DNA from 2 places in the Undibacterium sp. TJN25 genome. Region 1 is predicted to be linked to the other one. Evidence: predicted binding sites of a transcription regulator. Region 1 holds the regulator's gene; the other holds the start of a gene.

Region 1 (10,145 bases):
CATGGGATCAGGCTCAAGCTGGGTCGTCGGCTGCGTTGTCGTCACTGCTACTTGCCCTACTTCCATACAGAGCAGGGCGACAGGCGAAGGATCCTCTTCAGCCGTAACGGTGAGTCCGGCCGCCGCCGCTGTGACGTTTGATAACCTTGGGCGGATGTCGTCCCCGGTTCCTGCAGCCGGCACGACCTTTACCCAAATAAATGTTGGACTTGATCCTGCAGTGCTCGCCGCAAGCAAAGTACGCAATTTGAATGTGACAGTTGGCGTCGGTGGAAACGTGAGATTGTGCGATCCGCATGCAAGCAGCACAGATCCTAGAGCATGCTAAGGGAGCGTTGTGATGAAAAATAATTTCCGTTATTTAGCTCGGACACGGCAACGCGGCATTGTGCTGCTGGAGGCGTTGATTGCCATTTTCATTTTTTCAATCGGAATACTTGGAATAGTGGGTCTACAAGCTTCCATGATCAAAGGTACCTCGGATACGAAATATCGGATTGAAGCCACCAATATTGCGGAACAGAGGGTATCGCAAATATGGCTCGATCAAGGCAATCTTGCGAACTACGGCGAGGTGGCGACCGATATTTCCGGTTCGACCGGTTTACCTAACGGTAAGCGCACAACGGTTCGTGGGGATGCAAGCTGTGGCACGGATCCAAGCTTATTACTGAGCTGTTTTGTCGTCACGGTAACGTGGCAGCAGCCGAACACCAATAATACCGATCTCCACAACGTGACAATTGTCAGTCACATAGCCGGAGGATAGGCATGAAAAACAAAAAAAAATATGTAAGCGAATATCAGCAGCTTGGTCTGGGATTGCCTGAAATTATGGTAGGTCTGGCAATAGGTCTGATTGTAACTATTGTAATAGTGCAGGTAATGGGTGTTTTTGAAGGGCAAAAGCGTACTACTGGCGGTAGTGCTGACGCACAAACTAACGGTGGAATAGCGATGGGTCTGATCCAGCGAAGGCTTCAAGCAGCCGGATTCGGTTTGCCGATTTACAGTACACAAAATACTGCCCTTAAGTGTGATCCTTCTCCAACAATAGATCAGGATGGCGATGCAAGTACGCCGCCTATCGGCATATTCCCGGTATCAATTATTGACGGTGGCGCGACCGGCGGTAGTGACACCATCATCGTACGTAGCGGAACCACCTCAATGGGTGGTGCTCCCATTCGTATTTCCAACGTGGTGGGAAGTGTCGTCAGTGTCACAAATAATCTAGGATGCGCCGATGGTGATATTGCCCTAGTCAGTCAGGTACCGAGTTGCACCTTAAGAAAAGTGACATTGGTTAATAAGATTGATACAACACAAATCACTATGGATTCCGCGACCGGACTTGTGACCGGGGCCACCATGGCCTGCATGGGCGCGTGGAATGAAATTACTTATGCAGTCAATTCCGGCAATTTGGTGGAAAACACTAGCCCCGCAGTTGTGGGCATAGTTAATATTCAGGCGCAATACGGCATTTCTGCGACCGCGAGCGACAACCAGGTAAATCATTGGGTTGATGCTACCGGCGCTACGTGGGCGACACCAACTGTCGCCGACCGTAACCGGATTAAAGCTGTGCGAATCGCCGTCGTTGCTCGCAATGATTTGAAAGAGGCCAAGCAGGTGACCTCTGCATGCACCGCACCGGCATCGAATGGGCCTTGCGCGTGGCCTGATACCCCTGCCGATCCAGCTCCCAAAATTGACTTATCGGCCGACCCGAATTGGCAAAACTATCGCTATCGTGTCTTCACAACAATTATCCCATTGCGAAACATCATCTGGTCAAGGACGCTCTTATGATGAATACTCGTTTCGCTGCCTCCCTCCAATATGGCATACGTACACATTCTGGTAACAAGCAGCGCGGCATAGTACTTTTTATTGCGCTGATTGCCTTGGTGACGCTGATGCTGGCTGCTGTAGCACTGATACGTTCCGTCGATACCGGAACGCTAGTAGCAGGCAACCTTGCGTTAAAGCAGGCGGCCACATCCTCAGGCGATGGTGGATTCGAAGCTGCAAATCGTTGGCTGGCCACGACAGATGCCGCAAATCAAGGGAAGGATCCTTGGAAAGCCACGGATAACCATCCGTTTAATACGGATGCACCTGCTTCTGGCTACTACACAAATGCAGATCCTGCACTGGATCTTTCAGCCGACGCGAACTGGGCAACAGCAAAAAGTGGGGATGCAGGAAAAGATGCCAGCGGTAACTCGGTACGTTACATCATCCAGCGTATGTGCCGCACGGCAAATCAAGCGCTTTCAGATGCGAATTGCCTTTTTAGCGATTCTCAATCGGATACCAGTTCGAAAAACGTTAAAAACGAAACATTAGCGAATGGCCGGCAGGGAGGGAAGATTCCCCTCTACAGGATTACATCAAGGGTTACCGGGCCAAGAAACACAGTCAGCTACATCCAGGGATTTACCTATTAGGAGCCCCCATGAATGCCCATATAAATTTACGGCAGGCCTTACGCAACATAGTATGCGTAGGATTGTCCCTCAATATCATCATGCCTTTGCCTGCATTGGCCGCTACGGTGAATTTGGCAACGGCCCCACTGGCAAACGCCACTGCCACCACAGTGAAGCCCAACCTGATGTTCATCCTGGATGAGTCGGGAAGTATGGCCAATAAGTACTTGGGTGATTATGTAGGAGAAGCTTCGCTGTGCAAGAACACAGGCAATGATGGGGTAACGAATCCCGATGGGACAAAGAATCCTGCCTATAACAGATCATGTGTCGATCAGGCACCGTATCAAAGCGCTGACTATAACGGTATTTACTACAATCCTACGATCAGATATTCGCCTGCAATGAATGCGGATGGCACGGAGTGGCCTAACCAAACTTCCTGGACTTCGGTTAACAACAATGCCTTCAAGACCAGTGACGGCAGCACAAATCTTGTTACCGGTTATGCCGATACTGAATGGTGCACAGATAACCAATATGGGGATTGCCTTCGAAACGATAATCACATCTTGCCAGGTACGGTGAACGGTAAAGCTTACACCACTGTGCATTCAACGACTTCAACCGGTAGTGGATTTGTAGCGACCGGCTCCCCGGTAGCGCCGACGACGGTGGCCCGTACTTTTGGCCCACACTACTATACGATTAATGCAGGCGAGTACTGCGATTCTGATAATTTAACTAATTGCCAGCCAACTGCCTCGGGCGCATTTACCATTCCTGCCACGGTTCGCTGGTGCAAGACGGCTGCTGCTGCCGACGCAGATATTCCTGCTGCAGGGCTTTGCCAGAGGGCCAGGGTGACGACCACGGGTTTTACCGTTCCACGCTATCCAACCAGATTTTTTACCCAACCGGTTGCCGGCTCTGCTGCTAAGCCCGCACAGGCCGCGGTACCGGCCTCTGTAACTTTTTCGATAACTTTCAGCAGTTGCTCTAATCCCAAAAAAGCCGGGATTTCGGCAATGAAATTGTCGAGCAACAGCACCAGCATTTTATCTTCCGCAACTCCATTGGAAACATCTACGACTACGCTTGCGAGTGATCTCAATGGAAAAGGTGCTAACGGCTATACGTTGTCCAGTAGCGGCAATTCTGTGACAATCACTGCTCCCGTCTCCGCTGGTAATTTGACAACCACGGTTAACATTACCGCGGTTTCAGGCGGATCTTGTACTCTTGCTCCGACTGCTACAGGTACATTCAGCGGCTACAAGGACGCTACAGCAGCAGTCCCTGCTATTCCAGCAGTTCCTGCCGGATACTACGGTTCTTTCGTTCGCACCGACATCGTCAGTGGGCAAACTTATCCAAAAGCGACGACACGCACTGACTGTGCCGGCGCGACATGCACGTACACGGAGGAAATGACGAATTTTGCTAACTGGTTTACTTATTACCAGGCCCGTATGCAGATGATGAAGACTTCCGTGAGTCGCGCGTTCCAGGCCGTGGACGACAAATACCGCGTCGGCTTCATCGATATCTATGGCACTAATTATCTTCCTGTCGCCGCTTTTGCAGCGGGTACTGGGGGTGTTAAAGATCTGTGGTACAAAAAATTATTTAGCTCCACACCCAGTGGCAATACACCGCTACGGGATGGATTGGATCGTGTAGGCCGGTTGTATGCGGGATATAAGCTGAATTCGACGTCGCGCTTGGCCGCAGTCGATGACCCTATTCAGTACTCCTGCCAACAAAATTTTGCTTTATTGACGACAGACGGTTATTGGAATGGTGATAATGAAAGCATCATCTACGACGTGCCTGGGACTTCACAGATAGGTAATCTGGATAGCGATCCGAATTCGCGCCCTAAGTATGAGGGACCCACACCGACATCATTTACGCTGGCCGACGTCGGTAAGTATTTTTTCGATACGGATTTGCGCAATTCTAAATTTAATAATTGCTCAGGTAATATCAGCGGAGTGGACGTATGTAGCGACTCGGATGCCAACTACTCCACACAAAGGATGACAACGTTTACCTTGGGTTTGGGTGTAAATGGCGTATTAAATTACACGGCCAATTATGCGACCGCCACTTCGGGGGATTTTTATAATCTAACGCATAATATTGGCAATACCAATTGGCCAGTCCCAGCCAATAACACGGAAACTGCTGTTGACGATTTGTGGCATGCGGCAGTCAATGGCGGTGGTACCTATTTTAGTGCGAAAGATCCTTCGCAACTGATCACTGGACTGAACGGTGCATTAAGAGCCATCGCCGCTGCAAAAGGCGCCGGCGCGGCGGCAGCAACCAGTACCTTGAATCCTGTGACAGGTGATAGCGACGTATTTCTCGCCAGTTATACCACGGTGAAATGGACGGGTAACCTGGAGAGGCGCACTCTTGATCCGTCGGACGGTACCGTCAGCAAAAGCGCCACATGGTGCGCTGAAAATATTGGGGTAGATACTACAGCGGGTATCAATGCTTGCAGCGGTACGATGAGTGGACTGGTTGGCCCTTCCAGCGATAGCCGAAAAATATACATTTCGAATGCTAGCGGAGCTTTTACCGATTTCACCTATGCTAATTTGTCTACTGCCCAGCAGGCATATTTTTCTGGGACCTTCCTTAGTTCAAATTTGAGCCAGTGGACCGCGCTCAGCTCCGTTCAACAAGGCAAGGCGCAAGGCAGCAACCTGGTAAATTACCTGCGGGGCCAGACACAGTATGATGGTAACTCATCAAATAACGATATCACCAATAATGTTGACAACCGCTTGTTCCGTCAGCGGGATGTGACATTGGGTGATATCACGGAGTCGCAGCCAGCTTTTGTCGGCAAACCCAATTTCAGCTACACCGACGCGGGATATGCGCAGTTTATTGCAAACAGAACACCAGGAGGGTCGCCGGGCAGGGCAAAGATGGTGTATGTCGGCTCCAATGATGGCATGCTGCATGCGTTTGACGCTACCACGGGGATAGAAAAATGGGCCTATATTCCAAAAATGGTCATTCCCAACTTATGGGTTCTTGCCGACAATAACTATGCGACCAAGCATGCAAATTTTGTAAATGGCGCCCCGGTTATTGCCGATGTCTATAGTGGTAGCGCCTGGCATACCATATTGGTTGCAGGCCTCAACGGCGGCGGCCGCGGATATTATGCGCTGGATATTACCGACCCGGCTCAGCCAAAGCTGTTGTGGGAAATTGACCAAAATACGGATGCCGATGTTGGATATAGTTTTGGCCATCCTGTCATCACTAAAAAGCTTGATGGCACTTGGGTTGTGTTGCTGACTTCCGGTTATAACAACACGTCGCCAGGCACAGGTGAGGGTGTAGTGTTGGTCAGAGATGCGTATACTGGCGCTCCAGTAAATACGGCAACCGGCTCTCCCCGTATCACTGATAAATCTGGTACTTCTGCGTCACCCAGCGGGCTGGCTAAGCTGGCCGTCTGGGCAGACAGTGCGGAGATTAACAATACCGCAGGTCCTGCATATGGCGGTGATTTAAACGGCGACTTATGGCGCTTCGATGTTAATGCAGGTACTGTGCTTAAGTTGGCGACATTGAAAGATGCAAGTAACAATTTTCAACCCATCACTACAGAACCTATGCTTGGTAATGTCAATGGCACTAGGGTAGTTTTTGTGGGCACGGGCAAATATCTGGAAATCAGCGATCTGCTTAGCACCGGTGGTCAAAGTATTTATGCAATCAAAGACGATAATGCGACAGCTACTTTGCCCACACTTCGGACGGCCCTGATCAAGCAAACCATTTCAGGTACTGGTAGTACTCGCGCTGAGACTACGCCTGTCGCGGTCGATTTCAAGAAGGACCTGGGCTGGTTTGTAGATCTGCCTGATTCCGGCGAACGGGTGAATGTTGACCCTATGCTGGATGCGGGAACTTTATTCGTTCCTTCAACGGTTCCCTCTGGGAATTCAAGCTCAGTTTGTTCCCCTGCAGGATATGGCTATCTTAATTATTTTGATTATCTTACAGGCCATAGTCTAGGGACCAACGGTGTTGTTTCTCAAAAATTTGATCACCCTATTGTCGGTATGAATATCGTGTATTTACCGGATGGCTCGCGTAGCGTATCTGTTGTAACGTCTGATGATCCGACACCGAAACAACCGCAGGATCCGATTCCCGACGGTGCAAGCGGTTCCGCCTACCACTCCACCAGGGTCATATGGCGCGAGCTGATTCCAGGGCAGTAGACATCAGTTCGTTGATCGAGACATTAAAAAAGCTCTTGCGTCTGCAGGAGCTTTTTTCTTGGTGTATTCTGATTTGGAAACAAGCTGGAAAAACTACGTGGCCCGAGCAGATTCCAATACAGCCCTCCCTATTTGGAGCGGAATGGAATGCTCGCCGAAACATATGGATGAAATTTCGCAGATGCGCTGTTTTTGGCTATGCCGCGTAGGAGCATGTCCAAGTCAGGAGACGGAAATAGCCTTAACGGGCTTTCTTTGATGACGCAGGCGCGCCGCTGTCTATAGATAATACAATTCGCATTTCAGTGTTGACAGGCATTTCATCTAACCTGCCCGGTTTGAATTTCATCTTTTTGCAAGCGGCGATGATACGCTCTTTTTCCTCTTCGGAAAAATTGCTGTCTTCCACGATGACTTCGTCAATTTCACCATTTTCATTGATACGTAATCGTAATATCGCCGCACGGGCGCCTGCTGTGCCTAAAGACAGTGCCAAATCGGGTGGTAAATCCTGTGCAACCTTCGGTTTTTCGGTCAAAAGGTCTGTTGTGAAATAATAAGGCTCCGGCGGCAGCGTCACCTCAAAAAGCGGCGCCATCTTTTTTGCCGTTTCTTCTGGATTGCCTATCAGCTCGCCGGCTGGATTATTCTGCTCATCTTCCATATTTTTTGATGGCGTTTCTTCCGCGGCAACCTGAGTAGACTCTGTGCTATCCGGCAATTGCGGAAGTAAATGGATGGTCAGGTTTTTTTGGGTTGCCGTACCTTCTTTAAATCGATCACCACGCTCTCCATGTGAAATTCCTATGGACAGATAAAGAAGGACGTGTGCCGTAGTAGAGAGCAGCATACTCAGCGCGCGAAAGGATACGCTATTGAGTTGTTCGCTTTCCTGGATGATGAGTGTGAGCGATCTGGATAGTGAAAACTTCATACTCGGTGGCGTGCCAGCTCCATTCAGAAAGTCTTCCAGAAATATAAAAATCGGCTTTTAGCAATATATGCCGGTTAGCGGGCGATTACTCAAGACCTTAGAGTGGTATTGGCCATTATTTGATGAAAAAGCTCGTGAGTTGCGCAAGCTGGGGCGGCGCCTAGTTTTTCTTCACTTCCTGAATCGCCTCGGCAAACTCCGATAAATCCTCAAAGCTCTTGTACACCGAAGCAAAACGGATATAGGCAATCTTGTCCAGACGCTTCAACTCCCGCATTACCAGCTCACCAATATAACCGGAGTTGACCTCCCGTTCGCCGCTGGAAAGCAGTTTTTCTTCTATCCGCTGGATGGCCGTATCGACGGCTTCTGCCGAGACCGGGCGTTTACGTAGAGCGAGCATCAGGCTGCCTCGCAGTTTGCCAGTTTCAAATTCCGTCCTGCTGCCGTTTTTCTTGACGATCACCGGCATTGCCAGTTCTATGCGTTCATAGGTCGTAAAGCGCTTGTCGCATTGCGTACAGCGGCGGCGGCGGCGTATTGTATTGCCGTCTTCAGGCGCGCGCGTGTCGATGACCTGGGTGTCGTCGTGGTGGCAGTAGGGGCATTTCATATAATTATTGTGGATGACCGCAGGTGAAGGTTTTTACTGCAAATGACCGGGCCGGCGACACGAACTCTTTACCCTTCGCGTAGCGCCGACCAGGTTTGTTTCTAGGCGTCTCTTATGAAGCGTAGACCGGGAAAGCGTCTGTCAGTTTTTTGACTTCAGCCTTCACGCGTTCTATGGTCGCTGCATCATGCGGATTGTCCAGCACGTCAGCCAGCAAATGGCCCACCTTGGCAGCTTCCGCTTCCTTGAAACCGCGGGTCGTCATCGCGGGGCTGCCCAGCCGGATGCCGGACGTGACGAATGGTTTTTCCGGATCGTTGGGGATCGCATTCTTATTGCAGGTGATATGTGCGGAACCCAGAATATTTTCTGCTTCCTTGCCGGTGATTTTCTTCGCGCGCAAATCCACCAGCATGACGTGGGATTCAGTACGGCCGGAGATGATGCGCAAACCGCGTTCTATCAATGCTTTTGCCAAGGCGTCCGCATTTTTGACGACCTGTTCCTGGTAGGCCTTGAATTCAGGCGTCAGCGCTTCCTTGAAGGCTACTGCTTTGCCGGCGATCACGTGCATCAGCGGGCCGCCTTGCAGGCCAGGGAAGATCGCGGAGTTGATGATTTTTTCGTGTTCAGCCTTCATCAGGATGATGCCGCCACGCGGGCCACGCAACGATTTGTGCGTAGTTGAAGTAACGAAATCGGCGAACGGTACAGGGTTCGGGTAAACGCCTGCGGCGATCAGGCCGGCGTAATGCGCCATGTCCACCATGAAATAAGCGCCGACATCCTTGGCGACTTTGGCAAAGCGCTCGAAATCGATGCGCAGTGAGTAAGCGGATGCGCCGGCGATGATCAGCTTTGGTTTGGTTTCATGCGCCAGGCGCTCCATCGCGTCGTAGTCGATCTCTTCCTTGTCGTTCAGTCCGTAGGACACGACGTTGAACCATTTGCCGGACATATTCAATGGCATGCCGTGGGTCAAGTGGCCGCCTTCGGCCAGCGACATCCCCATGATGGTGTCGCCCGGCTTCAGCACGGCGAAGAACACTCCCTGGTTTGCCTGCGAACCGGAGTTGGGTTGCACGTTGGCGGCTTCCGCGCCAAACAGCTGCTTGATGCGGTCTATCGCCAGCTGTTCTGCGACGTCAACGAACTCGCAGCCGCCGTAGTAGCGCTTGCCAGGATAACCTTCCGCATATTTGTTGGTCAGTTGCGAACCCTGAGCTTCCATGACTGCCGGTGACGTATAGTTTTCCGATGCGATCAGCTCGATGTGTTCCTGCTGGCGATGATTCTCTTTCTGGATCACGGCAAACAATTCCGGATCGATATTGGCGAGGGTATGGTTTTTTGCGAACATGGCTATCTTCCTGTCGTAAAGGTGAGTGTGGTGGATCAGGCGCCCATCCTGTTCATTTGCCGTACAACGCTGCAGTACATTCGTTGGACAAATAGGGGATAGGCAGCCTTAATCGCTTTTACCATCCAGGCTACCCAGGCGTACGGCTAAGGTCTCTATGCAACAGACCTGAAGAATCTCACGCTTCCCGATGGATACCCATCTTCCGCCGCTATAGCACGCATATTCTTTACAGAACACACCTGATTGGACGTTTTCGCCAGTTACGTGAGACGAAATGGTGCCCAAATTTTACGTTACGCACCCGATTTCAGCAAGTTTAAGCAACGCGCATCAATAACAGGAATTTATATTTCCCTTTTGGAAATTTTTAAAAGGTCGGATAGGGCTGGCTAAAGAGACAAGGCAAGGCACCTGGCAAGCCAGCTTGCTGCGGTAAAGTCCGGAATCTGTAAGCCGCAAGACTAATTTGTCAACAAGCTCTAAAATATGGGCCTGGCACTACGCATTCCCTCATTCCCTAAGTTTCGTTAACGCA
Region 2 (10,145 bases), on a different contig from region 1:
GCGCAAAGGCGACAGCAGCGGCTCGTTCAATGCACGGATAAACGGCGCGAACGGCGCATGCGGATTCACCCAGCTGAACACCGCCTCAATCACCAGCAGGGCCATCAAGCCATACAGTATCCATTGCACCAGCCTGAATACGGCGAGCAGGGCAAGGCTATAAAAAGAAAACTGCGGGCTTAACCAGATATTGATCACGATGGAAAGCAGAGCAACCAGGAAAGCGGCGATCAGGCTGGCCCAGTCGTAGCCGGCAAACCCGGGAATCAGCCTGCGGATAGGATGCACCAGCCAGTCGGTCAGCTGATAGATGGACTGCGCCAGGCCCATGGGCGGACGCACCCGCTGTACCTGCATCCAGAACCTGAGCAGCAGGAAGCCTGCAAACAACCCGGCAATGGTATCAACGACAAAGGTAAAAATTCCGTACAGCACAGCTTGCTCCTAAAAAAAACCCACTGGGTGATAAACATCACACAGTGGGTATTGTGCCTGAATAAGATCAGGCCTCCAAGCATGCTAAATTATGCTGGACGGGCACCTGTCGGGAAAGGCCATGCTGCTGTTGGGCTTACCACGGTTTTTGCGTCAGGTGTTGCTGGCTTGGCTGCTGCAACTGCAGCTGGTTTCGCCGCTGGCTTGGCCGCTGCTTTTTTAGCTGCTGGCTTGGCCGCTGGCTTAGCTGCAGGTTTTGCTGCTGCTTTAGCCGCTGGCTTGGCTGCTGCTTTTGCTGCTGGTTTGGCCGCAGGTTTAGCTGCTGCTTTTTTAGCTGCTGGCTTGGCCGCTGCTTTCGCTGCTGGTTTAGCTACTGCTTTTTTAGCTGCTGGCTTGGCCGCTGCTTTTGCTGCTGGTTTAGCTACTGCTTTTTTAGCTGCTGGCTTGGCCGCTGCTTTTTTAGCTGCAGGTTTAGCTGCCGCTTTTTTAGCTGCTGGCTTAGCTGCTGCTTTTTTAGCTGCTGGCTTGGCTGCAGGTTTAGCTGCCGCTTTTTTAGCTACTGGCTTAGCTGCTGCTTTTTTAGCTGCTGGCTTGGCTGCAGGTTTAGCCGCCGCTTTTTTAGCTACTGGCTTAGCCGCTGCTTTTTTAGCTGCTGGCTTGGCTGCAGGTTTAGCTGCCGCTTTTTTGGCTACTGGCTTGGCTGCTGCTTTCGCTGCTGGCTTTGCTGCCGCTTTTTTAGCTACTGGCTTGGCTGCTGCTTTCGCTGCTGGCTTTGCTACCGCTTTTTTAGCTGCTGGCTTGGCTGCTGCTTTCGCTGCTGGCTTTGCTGCCGCTTTTTTGGCTGCTGGCTTGGCTGCAGGTTTCGCTGCTGCTTTTTTAGCTACCGGCTTTGCTGCTGCCTTTTTCGCTGCAGGCTTCTTCGCCGCAGTTTTCTTTGCTTCTGGTGGGGTTGGTGCTGTTGCCATTTTGTTTCTCCTTCAAAAGATGGAAAAAATCAATTAAAAAATTAAAATCCGATCAGTAAACGAACGAGCGGATTATTCATCGGCACAAACAGAATGTTGTTTGCGCTAATGAATTCGGCACCAGCTGAACTGCTGCATCCCCTCTATTGATGCAGCGCTTCAGCCATATTGGCTCATTTCCATCCGTTAAATGCAAGGCTACTGCATCAAGGGTTAAAGCTTTAACAGACGGCTATTCAATCAGCCAAAAAAAACGCCTGCACATCGGTGCGGGCGTCGGTATTCTGTGCAGCAAGAGGATTTTGCAACGCCAAAACCGCAACACCCGGCTTTGCCAGGTATTGCGGCGAATTCAGAGCAGCGCTATTCGGTCTAGGACTGTCCATTCAGTTTGGTGAGGCCTCTCGCGTTTGGAGCCCGAAGTATTCGGTCAGGCCCGAAGGTGTGCAAAGGGAGGGCAAACTTGAGTGTCGATCTGAACTTTGGATATCGGCCAAAATTATTCCCAGTTCAGTGCTCCACCAGTTTGATACTCGATCACACGTGTTTCAAAAAAGTTGCGCTCTTTTTTCAGGTCTATCATTTCGCTCATCCACGGGAACGGATTTTCTTCCTGCGGGAATAATGCGTCAAGACCGATTTGCTGTGCGCGGCGATTTGCAATGAATCTCAAATATCCTTTGAACATCGGCGCATTCAAGCCAAGCACTCCACGCGGCATTGTATCCTCTGCGTAACGATATTCCAACTCTACTGCACGTAAAAACAACGATTTAATTTCGTCGCGAAATTCGGCGGTCCACAAATGCGGATTTTCCATCTTGATTGTGTTGATCAGATCGATCCCGAAATTGCAATGCATCGACTCATCACGCAAGATGTACTGGTACTGTTCTGCCGCGCCCATCATTTTATTTTGACGGCCGAGCGCGAGGATTTGCGTGAAGCCGACATAGAAGAACAGGCCCTCCATCAGACAGGCGAAAACGATCAGAGACTTAAGCAGCGTCTGGTCCGCTTCGGTAGTACCGGTCTTGAACTGAGGGTCGGTCAGCACGTCGATGAACGGGATCAGGAACTGATCTTTGTCGCGAATCGACGCCACTTCGTTGTAGGCGTTGAAGATCTCCGCCTCGTCCAGGCCCAGCGATTCGACAATGTACTGATAGGCGTGCGTATGGATCGCTTCTTCAAACGCCTGGCGCAGCAAATACTGGCGGCATTCCGGTGCGGTGATGTGGCGATAGGTGCCCAGCACGATATTATTGGCGGCCAGTGAATCGGCGGTGACAAAGAAACCGAGGTTGCGTTTGACCAGGCGGCGTTCGTCTTCGGTCAGCCCGTTCGGGTTCTTCCACAGCTCGATGTCGCGCTGCATGTTGATCTCTTGCGGCATCCAGTGGTTGGCGCAGCCGGCCAGATACTTGTCCCACGCCCATTTATATTTGAACGGCACCAGCTGGTTGACATCGGTCTTGCCGTTGATGATACGTTTGTCGGCGGCGTTGACGCGGCGGGCCAGTTCTTCTGGCGCGGCGGCAACCTGCTTGACGACCAGCGACGGGTTCAGCGCCACATCCTGCGTCTGCAAACGTGCCTGGTAAGCCGTGTCCGGCTGGCTTGCGGGCCGCTGTGGTGCTGCCGGCGCTACTTCATCATCCCAAGAAAGCATCTTTTATTCCTCTTCATTGCCGGCCGGACTGCTGTATTCCCGCATTCCGGCCTTGCATTTGTATCTGCCTTGAAACAACCGGCAATGCATCTGCCGGCCGCTCCTGCTTTTATTGCTGCGGCGCCCGTCTCTGCAACAAGGCACCGCTGATTCACTTACAGCCGCTGCTTACTGGCAGGCTTCGCACTCTTCAAAGCCGGCATCGCCTGGGCGCAGCACGCATGCCGGACCGTCGAGCTCTTGTTCCGGCGCTGCTGCCAGTGTGCTGGCCATCATGCCGCCACTGCCGCCATCGACTGCCACCGCATTCAGAGCACCGGTCTTGCTGGTCGATTTCTCTGTATGTGTTGCGCCTATGGTACGCAGGTAGTAGGTGGTTTTCAGGCCACGCAGCCATGCCAGCTTATAGGTTTCGTCCAGTTTCTTGCCGGACGCGCCTGCCATATAGATATTCAGCGATTGCGCCTGATCGATCCATTTCTGACGGCGGGAAGCTGCTTCCACCAGCCATGATGGGCTGATTTCAAACGCCGTTGCATACAGTTCGCGCAGATCTTCGGGGATGCGGTCGATTTTTGCCAGGCTGCCGTCAAAATACTTCAGGTCGGCAATCATGACTTCATCCCACAAGCCGCGCTCTTTCAGATCACGCACCAGGTGTTCATTGATTTCTGTAAACTCGCCGGACAGGTTCGACTTTACATACAGGTTCTGGTAAGTCGGTTCGATACAGGCAGCAACACCGATAATGTTGGAAATCGTTGCCGTAGGCGCAATCGCCACGCAGTTCGAATTACGCATGCCGTACTGTTTGATGCGGTCGCGCACCAGTGTCCAGTCCATGCTTTCCGACATATCCGCTTCCAGATAGCCGCCGCGTTCTTCGGCCAGCAGCTTCATCGAATCCTGCGGCAGGATGCCTCTGTCCCACAAGGAACCGCGGTATGAGCTGTAACGGCCACGCTCTTCCGCCAGTTCGGTCGATGCCAGATAAGCGTAATAGCAGACCGCTTCCATCGATGTATCGGCAAACTGCACTGCTTCGTTGGAAGCATACGGCACGCGCATCATATGCAGGCAATCCTGGAAACCCATGATGCCGAGGCCGACCGGACGGTGGCGCAAGTTGGAATCGCGTGCCTTCTTCACTGCATAATAGTTGATGTCGATCACGTTATCCAGCATGCGCATCGCTGTGCTTACAGTTTTTTTCAATTTAACGTGATCCAGCTTGCCGTCTTTCATGTGCGCCGGCATGTTGACCGAGCCCAGATTGCAGACTGCGATCTCGCTGTCGTTGGTGTTCAGTGTGATTTCCGTGCACAGGTTGGACGAATGCACGACACCGACGTGCTGCTGCGGCGAACGGATATTGCAAGGATCCTTGAATGTGATCCATGGGTGACCGGTTTCAAACAGCATCGACAGCATCTTGCGCCACAGGTCCAGCGCAGCGACTTTCTTCGCCAGTTTCAGCTCGCCGCTGGCGGCCTTCGCTTCGTAGCCGGTATAGGCCAACTCAAACGCCTTGCCGTATTTATCATGCAGGTCAGGCACATCGGATGGGGAGAACAGGGTCCAGTCGCCTTTTTCCATCACGCGTTTCATGAACAGGTCGGGAATCCAGTTGGAGGTGTTCATGTCGTGCGTGCGGCGACGGTCATCGCCGGTGTTTTTACGCAGGTCCAGGAATTCCTCGATGTCCATGTGCCAGGTTTCCAGGTAGGCGCAGACCGCACCCTTGCGTTTACCGCCCTGGTTGACGGCCACAGCAGTGTCGTTGACCACTTTCAGGAACGGTACAACGCCTTGCGATTTACCATTGGTCCCTTTGATATGGGCACCCAGCGAGCGCACCGGAGTCCAGTCATTGCCCAGGCCGCCGGCATATTTGGCCAGCAAGGCGTTTTCCTTGATTGCTTCGTAGATACCATCCAGATCGTCGGCGACCGTGGTCAGGTAGCAGGAAGACAGCTGGGAACGCAGCGTGCCGGAGTTGAACAGGGTCGGGGTGGAGCTCATGAAGTCGAATGACGACAACAGGTTGTAGAACTCGATCGCGCGGGCTTCGCGGTTGATTTCGTTCAGCGACAGACCCATCGCTACGCGCATATAGAAAGCCTGGGGCATTTCTATGCGGGTATCGCGGACGTGCAGGAAGTAACGGTCGTACAAAGTTTGCAGGCCGATGTAGCCGAACTGCAAGTCGCGGTCGGCAACCAGCGCATCCGCCAGTTTTTTCAGGTCGAACTGGGCCAGCTTGGAATCCAGCAGCTCGGCTTCTATACCCTTCTTGATGAATTTAGGGAAATAGTCGATGTACTCGGCGGCGGCGTCCTGCTGTGCGACTTCCTTGCCGAACACTTCCTTGCGAACTGTATGCAACAGCAGGCGGGCGGTGACCTGACTATAGGCCGGTTCTTTTTCCATCAGTGCACGCGCTGCCAGGATGGCCGATTTGTACAATTCTTCGACAGGCACGCCGTCGTACAGGTTTTTCAATGTCTCTGCCAGGATCGCTTCGGCATCTGCCAGGTTTTCCAGTCCTACGCAGGCGGCACTGATCAGCGCGCGCACCTGGGCCACGTCCAGCGGCTGGCGCTGGCCGTCAACGATCATATACAAAGGGGATGCCGCAGTGTCCGTTGCGGCAGGGGCGACCTGCGAACGGCGCTCTTCCATGCGCTTGGCGCGGTACAGCACATAGGCGCGGGCAACGTCATGCTCGCCGGAACGCATCAGTGCCAGTTCCACCTGGTCCTGCACATCTTCAATATGGAAAGTGCCGCCGGTAGGCTGGCGGCGCACCAGCGCCGACACGACATTGGAAGACAATTGTTCCACCAGCTCGCGCACGCGCGCCGACGCTGCACCCTGGCCGCCATTCACCGCCAGGAAAGCCTTGGTCACGGCGATAGAAATCTTGGACGGTTCGAAACCGACCACGGCGCCGTTACGGCGAATGATGCGGTATTCGCTGTAACCGGAACCTTGCGCGGCGGCGCTATTTGCATTGTGCGCGGCTTGCGATGCTACCGATGCCAGGTCAGGTGTCGAAGGGGTGGATATTTCAATTGAAGAGTGCATTTCGCCTCCAGGGTCAGCATTATTAAGTACGAGTCGGCAGCGCCACGCAGCAGTACTACAAGCTAGTTGCGGGCATTGTCGGATTAATCAATATAAACAAGGTGTTGCGGTGTATTGCAAAGCCGGATCGCTTCTTTTCCGGTCGTTTTTCAGCATAAACAGCGTCATTTTTTACTTCAGACCGAAAACAAAAGCAAGGTAGGGAAACAAATAAAAACCACTAGATATAGTGTACAAGCCTTGATTTGCACTAATTCTAGTGCCGCTATGCGGGCAATGCAACCGCTTTCTTTGCTAAAAAGAGAATTATTTAATCGATATAAAAGTCGTTGCGCCGATTGACTTTTTCAAACGTCGAATACAAAGGTCGGTATCGCGTGAGTGAGTGCTAACCTTGACGCTGTTGCGAAATTTTCCTGTACCTGCCGGCGGTAAAATTTCCAGTCGAAATGGGGGCCGGGATCGGTCTTGCGGCCGGGTGCGATATGCGAATGCCCGGTGACATGCGTCAGCGGATACGCTGTTATTAAGGCGGCACTGAGATCGGCCAGCATGCGGTATTGGCTGGCTTCGAACGGCAGCGCGTCGCTGCCTTCCAGTTCTATGCCGATGGAAAAATCATTACAGCCGCTGCGACCGCCAAACGACGAGGCGCCGGCATGCCAGGCACGCCTGGCGGCGGAAACAAACTGCAGCAGGCTGCCATCGCGCCGGATCAGGAAGTGGGATGACACCTGCACGCCGCGCAGCGATTCAAAGCTGGGGTCGGCAGCGGAATCCAGCCGGTTCAGGAACAGCTCACTAATATAAGGACCGCCGAAGCGGCCGGCAGGCAGGCTGATGTTGTGAATCACCAACAGCGAAATGGCCGTGCCGTCCGGCCGTTCGTTCGCATTCGGAGATTCCAGCCGGTCGGCGCCGCTGCACCAGCCGTCTTCGCCGATCAGCAGGCCGGAACCTGCAACGGATGCGCTCATGGGCGGGGATCTCCTTATTCCTCGTCGCCGATCTTCAGCTTCTGTATCTGATAGCGTAGCTGGCGGAAACTCACGCCCAGCAGCTCGGCCGCCTGCGTGCGATTATTGCGTGTCCTGGCCAGTGCCCGCCGTATGACCTCCCGCTCTATCCTCTCCAGGTAGTCGGGCAGGCTGCAGGGCAAATCGGGCGCGGCAAATATGTCATCGCCTCTAGGCTCCTGTACCGGCTGGCTTGCCGGTTCTCCAGCCCCGCCTTCAGCAATAGTAGCGGCCGAAGATACCGATACAGGCAGGACTTCAGCCCCGGTAGGGGCTTCACTCGCGCTGCGGTCGCTTTTGCCATTCCGTCCGTTGCGCAGCGCCAGGTCTTCCTGCTCTATATGGCCGTTGTCGGCAAAGGCGACCGCCCTCTCCAGGATATTTTCCAGCTCGCGCACATTGCCGGGAAATTCATATTCCTTCAGTGCCTGCAGCGCGTCCGCAGACAGGCTGATGGCCTCGCCAGGGGGGCTAAGCCGCTGCAGGATTGCGGCAGACAGTTCAGCGATGTCTTCCAGCCTCTCGCGCAGCGGCGGCAAGCCCAGCTCGATCACATTCAGCCGGTAATAAAGATCTTGCCGGAACTTGCCTGCCGTCACGCAGTCTGCCAGGTTCTGGTGGGTGGCGCTGATGATCCTGACGTCCACCGGCTCTTCCACGGTAGCCCCCACCTTGCGCACGCGGCGCTCCTGAATCGCGCGCAGCAGCTTGACCTGCATCGCCAGCGGCAGGTCGGCCACCTCGTCCAGCATCAGCGTACCGCCGCCGGCGGCCTGGAAAAAGCCCTCCCTGTCATCCTGGGCGCCGGTGAACGCGCCTTTACGATAGCCGAAAAATTCCGCCTCCATCAGCGTCTCGGGGATGGCGCCGCAGTTGACGGCAATAAACGGTTTGCCCGCGCGCGCGCTATGGGTATGGATTTCGCGCGCGGCCAGTTCCTTGCCGCTACCCGATTCGCCGGTAATGATCACCGGCGCCATACTGCGAGCGAGACGGCTGATCTGGCCCCGCACACCCTGCATGCCGGCCGACTTTCCTATCAGCACGGAGACTACCGGCGTGCCGCCCTCACCGTCCCCTATCCCCACGCTGGCGGGACCGGACTGCGCATTATCCGGGTAAGCCGGAGCTTCATTCATCTGCAATGCGGACCGGACCAGTTTGCGCAGCTGGTCCAGTGCCACCGGCTTGGATACGTAGTCGAAAGCACCGGCCTTCAACGCCACCACTGCATTGTCTGCGCTGCCGAAGGCGGTGATCACCGCAATCGGCGTCGTCTTGTAATGCGCGCCGACTTCAAACACGAGCTCCATGCCGGAACCGTCCGGCAGCCGCATGTCGGTCAGCACCAGCGCATAGCTGGCCTTAGCCAGGCAGGCCCGCGCTGCCGCCAGCGACTCGGCACTGTCCACGTCCAGGCCCATCTTAATCAGTGTAATTTCCAGCAGCTCGCGCAAGTGCGCCTCATCGTCAACGACGAGGATGCGCGGCACACTCTGGATTTCTTTGGCGCTCATGGCTTGTCCACGGAAAAATTGATGACAAAACGGCCTGCCAGCGACTGTGGCGCGGTATGCGGCGCCTGGGTCTCTTCCAGCCGGTATTCATAATCCAGCAAAGCATGATTATTCAGGCAAAGTTCGCGCGCCATATACAATCCCAATCCGGTTCCCTTGCTGGAGGTGGTATAAAAAGGCTCGAATAAATGGGAGCGCACCTCAGGACTGATGCCTGGGCCATCGTCCTGAATATGCAGTTCCTGCCTGTCCGGCTGCCCCGCATAGGCCCATATCCGGATGCTGGCCGGCTTGCCGCTGGCATAGCGTATCGCATTGGACAAGAGGTTGATCACAATTTCACGCAGGTGCATGGGGTCGAACTGTACCTTGAAATTGACGCTGTGATCGACATAGATCAGGCTGGACGCCAGTCCGCGGGTTTCATTCAGGTCCAGCACTATCTCCTGGATAACCGGTATCAGCAGGAAGGGCTCCAGGTCCGTCTGCGCCTTGCGCGACAATTTGAGGATGTCCTCGATCAGCTGGTTCAGCCGCAGCACATTGTCATCGACGATCTTCAGCAGGCGGCGGGCCTGGGTATCGTGCGGAATATCCTCACCCAACAGCGATGCAGCATACGAAATGGACGACAGCGGATTTCTTACCTCATGCGCAATACTCGCTGTCAGGCGCCCCATCGATGCCAGCTTGAGCTGCTGTGCCTGATTCTCGATTTCGGACACATCTTGAATGAAAATGATGGTGTAATCGCCGCGGTCCTGGTCGATGACGGCAATGTCGCTGCTGTCCACCGCGACAAACCTGAGCTTCAGGTGGGCAACGAACTCGCGCCGGCTATCGGCACCGGCGTCGTCGTTGCGGCTGTCGTCCAGCAGCCGCACGGCGACCAGCGCAGTGTCGGGATCGGCTGGTTCGGCCCTCGGAGCCGATTTTTGCTGCCAGGCGACCAGCGCCTCCGAAATCGGTCTCAGGCTTGCAAAATCCTGCAGCCGGGAATGGATTTCATTGCTGCCTAGCAGGCCGCCCAGCATGCGCCCGGCAGCAGGATTGATCTCAAACAAGCGCCCCCCCTGGTCCACGACCAGCAAGCCATCGCCCATGTCGGCAATCACCAGCCGGTTGATAGCCTGCTGGGTGGCCAGCTCCTTGCCACGCCGCGCCGCCAGTTCTTCCTGCCAGATCAGCTTGCGCGCCAGCCGGTTGAGCACATATACAACGGCAAAAAACGCGGCGCCATACAAGCCCGCCTGGGAAATCGGGATGCCGTCATCCAGCTGCAATGCCTGGTATCCGCTTTCCAGCAGCAGGAACAATGCCACGATCGATGTGAAAAACAGTGCCCATACCAGCGGCGCCAGCACGCCTGCTCCGGCCAGCGGGAACAGGTACAGGATAGCCAGCCCATTCTTGGCGCCGCTGGTGCCCACATACAGGATGGAAATAATCGTGA

What was found. The regulator NrdR, encoded in region 1, represses ribonucleotide reductase genes. The targets are predictions, from matches to a motif close to CACNANATNTNGTG.
Region 2: the regulator NrdR is predicted to act here: its motif matches at 6,378-6,391, upstream of ACO0LO_RS11950 (ribonucleoside-diphosphate reductase subunit alpha).

The regions. Positions count from the first base shown of each region.
Region 1 covers NZ_JBMPPM010000005.1:3,171-13,315, forward strand. Annotated here, with positions in the region: gene ACO0LO_RS13360 (GspH/FimT family pseudopilin) at 1-328, shown strand, start outside; gene ACO0LO_RS13365 (type IV pilus modification PilV family protein) at 341-769, shown strand; gene ACO0LO_RS13370 (PilW family protein) at 772-1,815, shown strand; gene ACO0LO_RS13375 (pilus assembly PilX family protein) at 1,812-2,456, shown strand; gene ACO0LO_RS13380 (pilus assembly protein) at 2,465-6,700, shown strand; gene ACO0LO_RS13385 (energy transducer TonB) at 6,942-7,634, opposite strand; gene nrdR (transcriptional regulator NrdR) at 7,795-8,247, opposite strand; gene glyA (serine hydroxymethyltransferase) at 8,360-9,607, opposite strand; ZMP/ZTP riboswitch at 9,733-9,884, opposite strand.
Region 2 covers NZ_JBMPPM010000004.1:388,924-399,068, forward strand. Annotated here, with positions in the region: gene ACO0LO_RS11935 (YggT family protein) at 1-435, opposite strand, end outside; gene ACO0LO_RS11940 (hypothetical protein) at 525-1,400, opposite strand; gene ACO0LO_RS11945 (ribonucleotide-diphosphate reductase subunit beta) at 1,900-3,072, opposite strand; gene ACO0LO_RS11950 (ribonucleoside-diphosphate reductase subunit alpha) at 3,241-6,159, opposite strand; gene ampD (1,6-anhydro-N-acetylmuramyl-L-alanine amidase AmpD) at 6,507-7,136, opposite strand; gene ACO0LO_RS11960 (sigma-54-dependent transcriptional regulator) at 7,151-8,692, opposite strand; gene ACO0LO_RS11965 (two-component system sensor histidine kinase NtrB) at 8,689-10,145, opposite strand, start outside.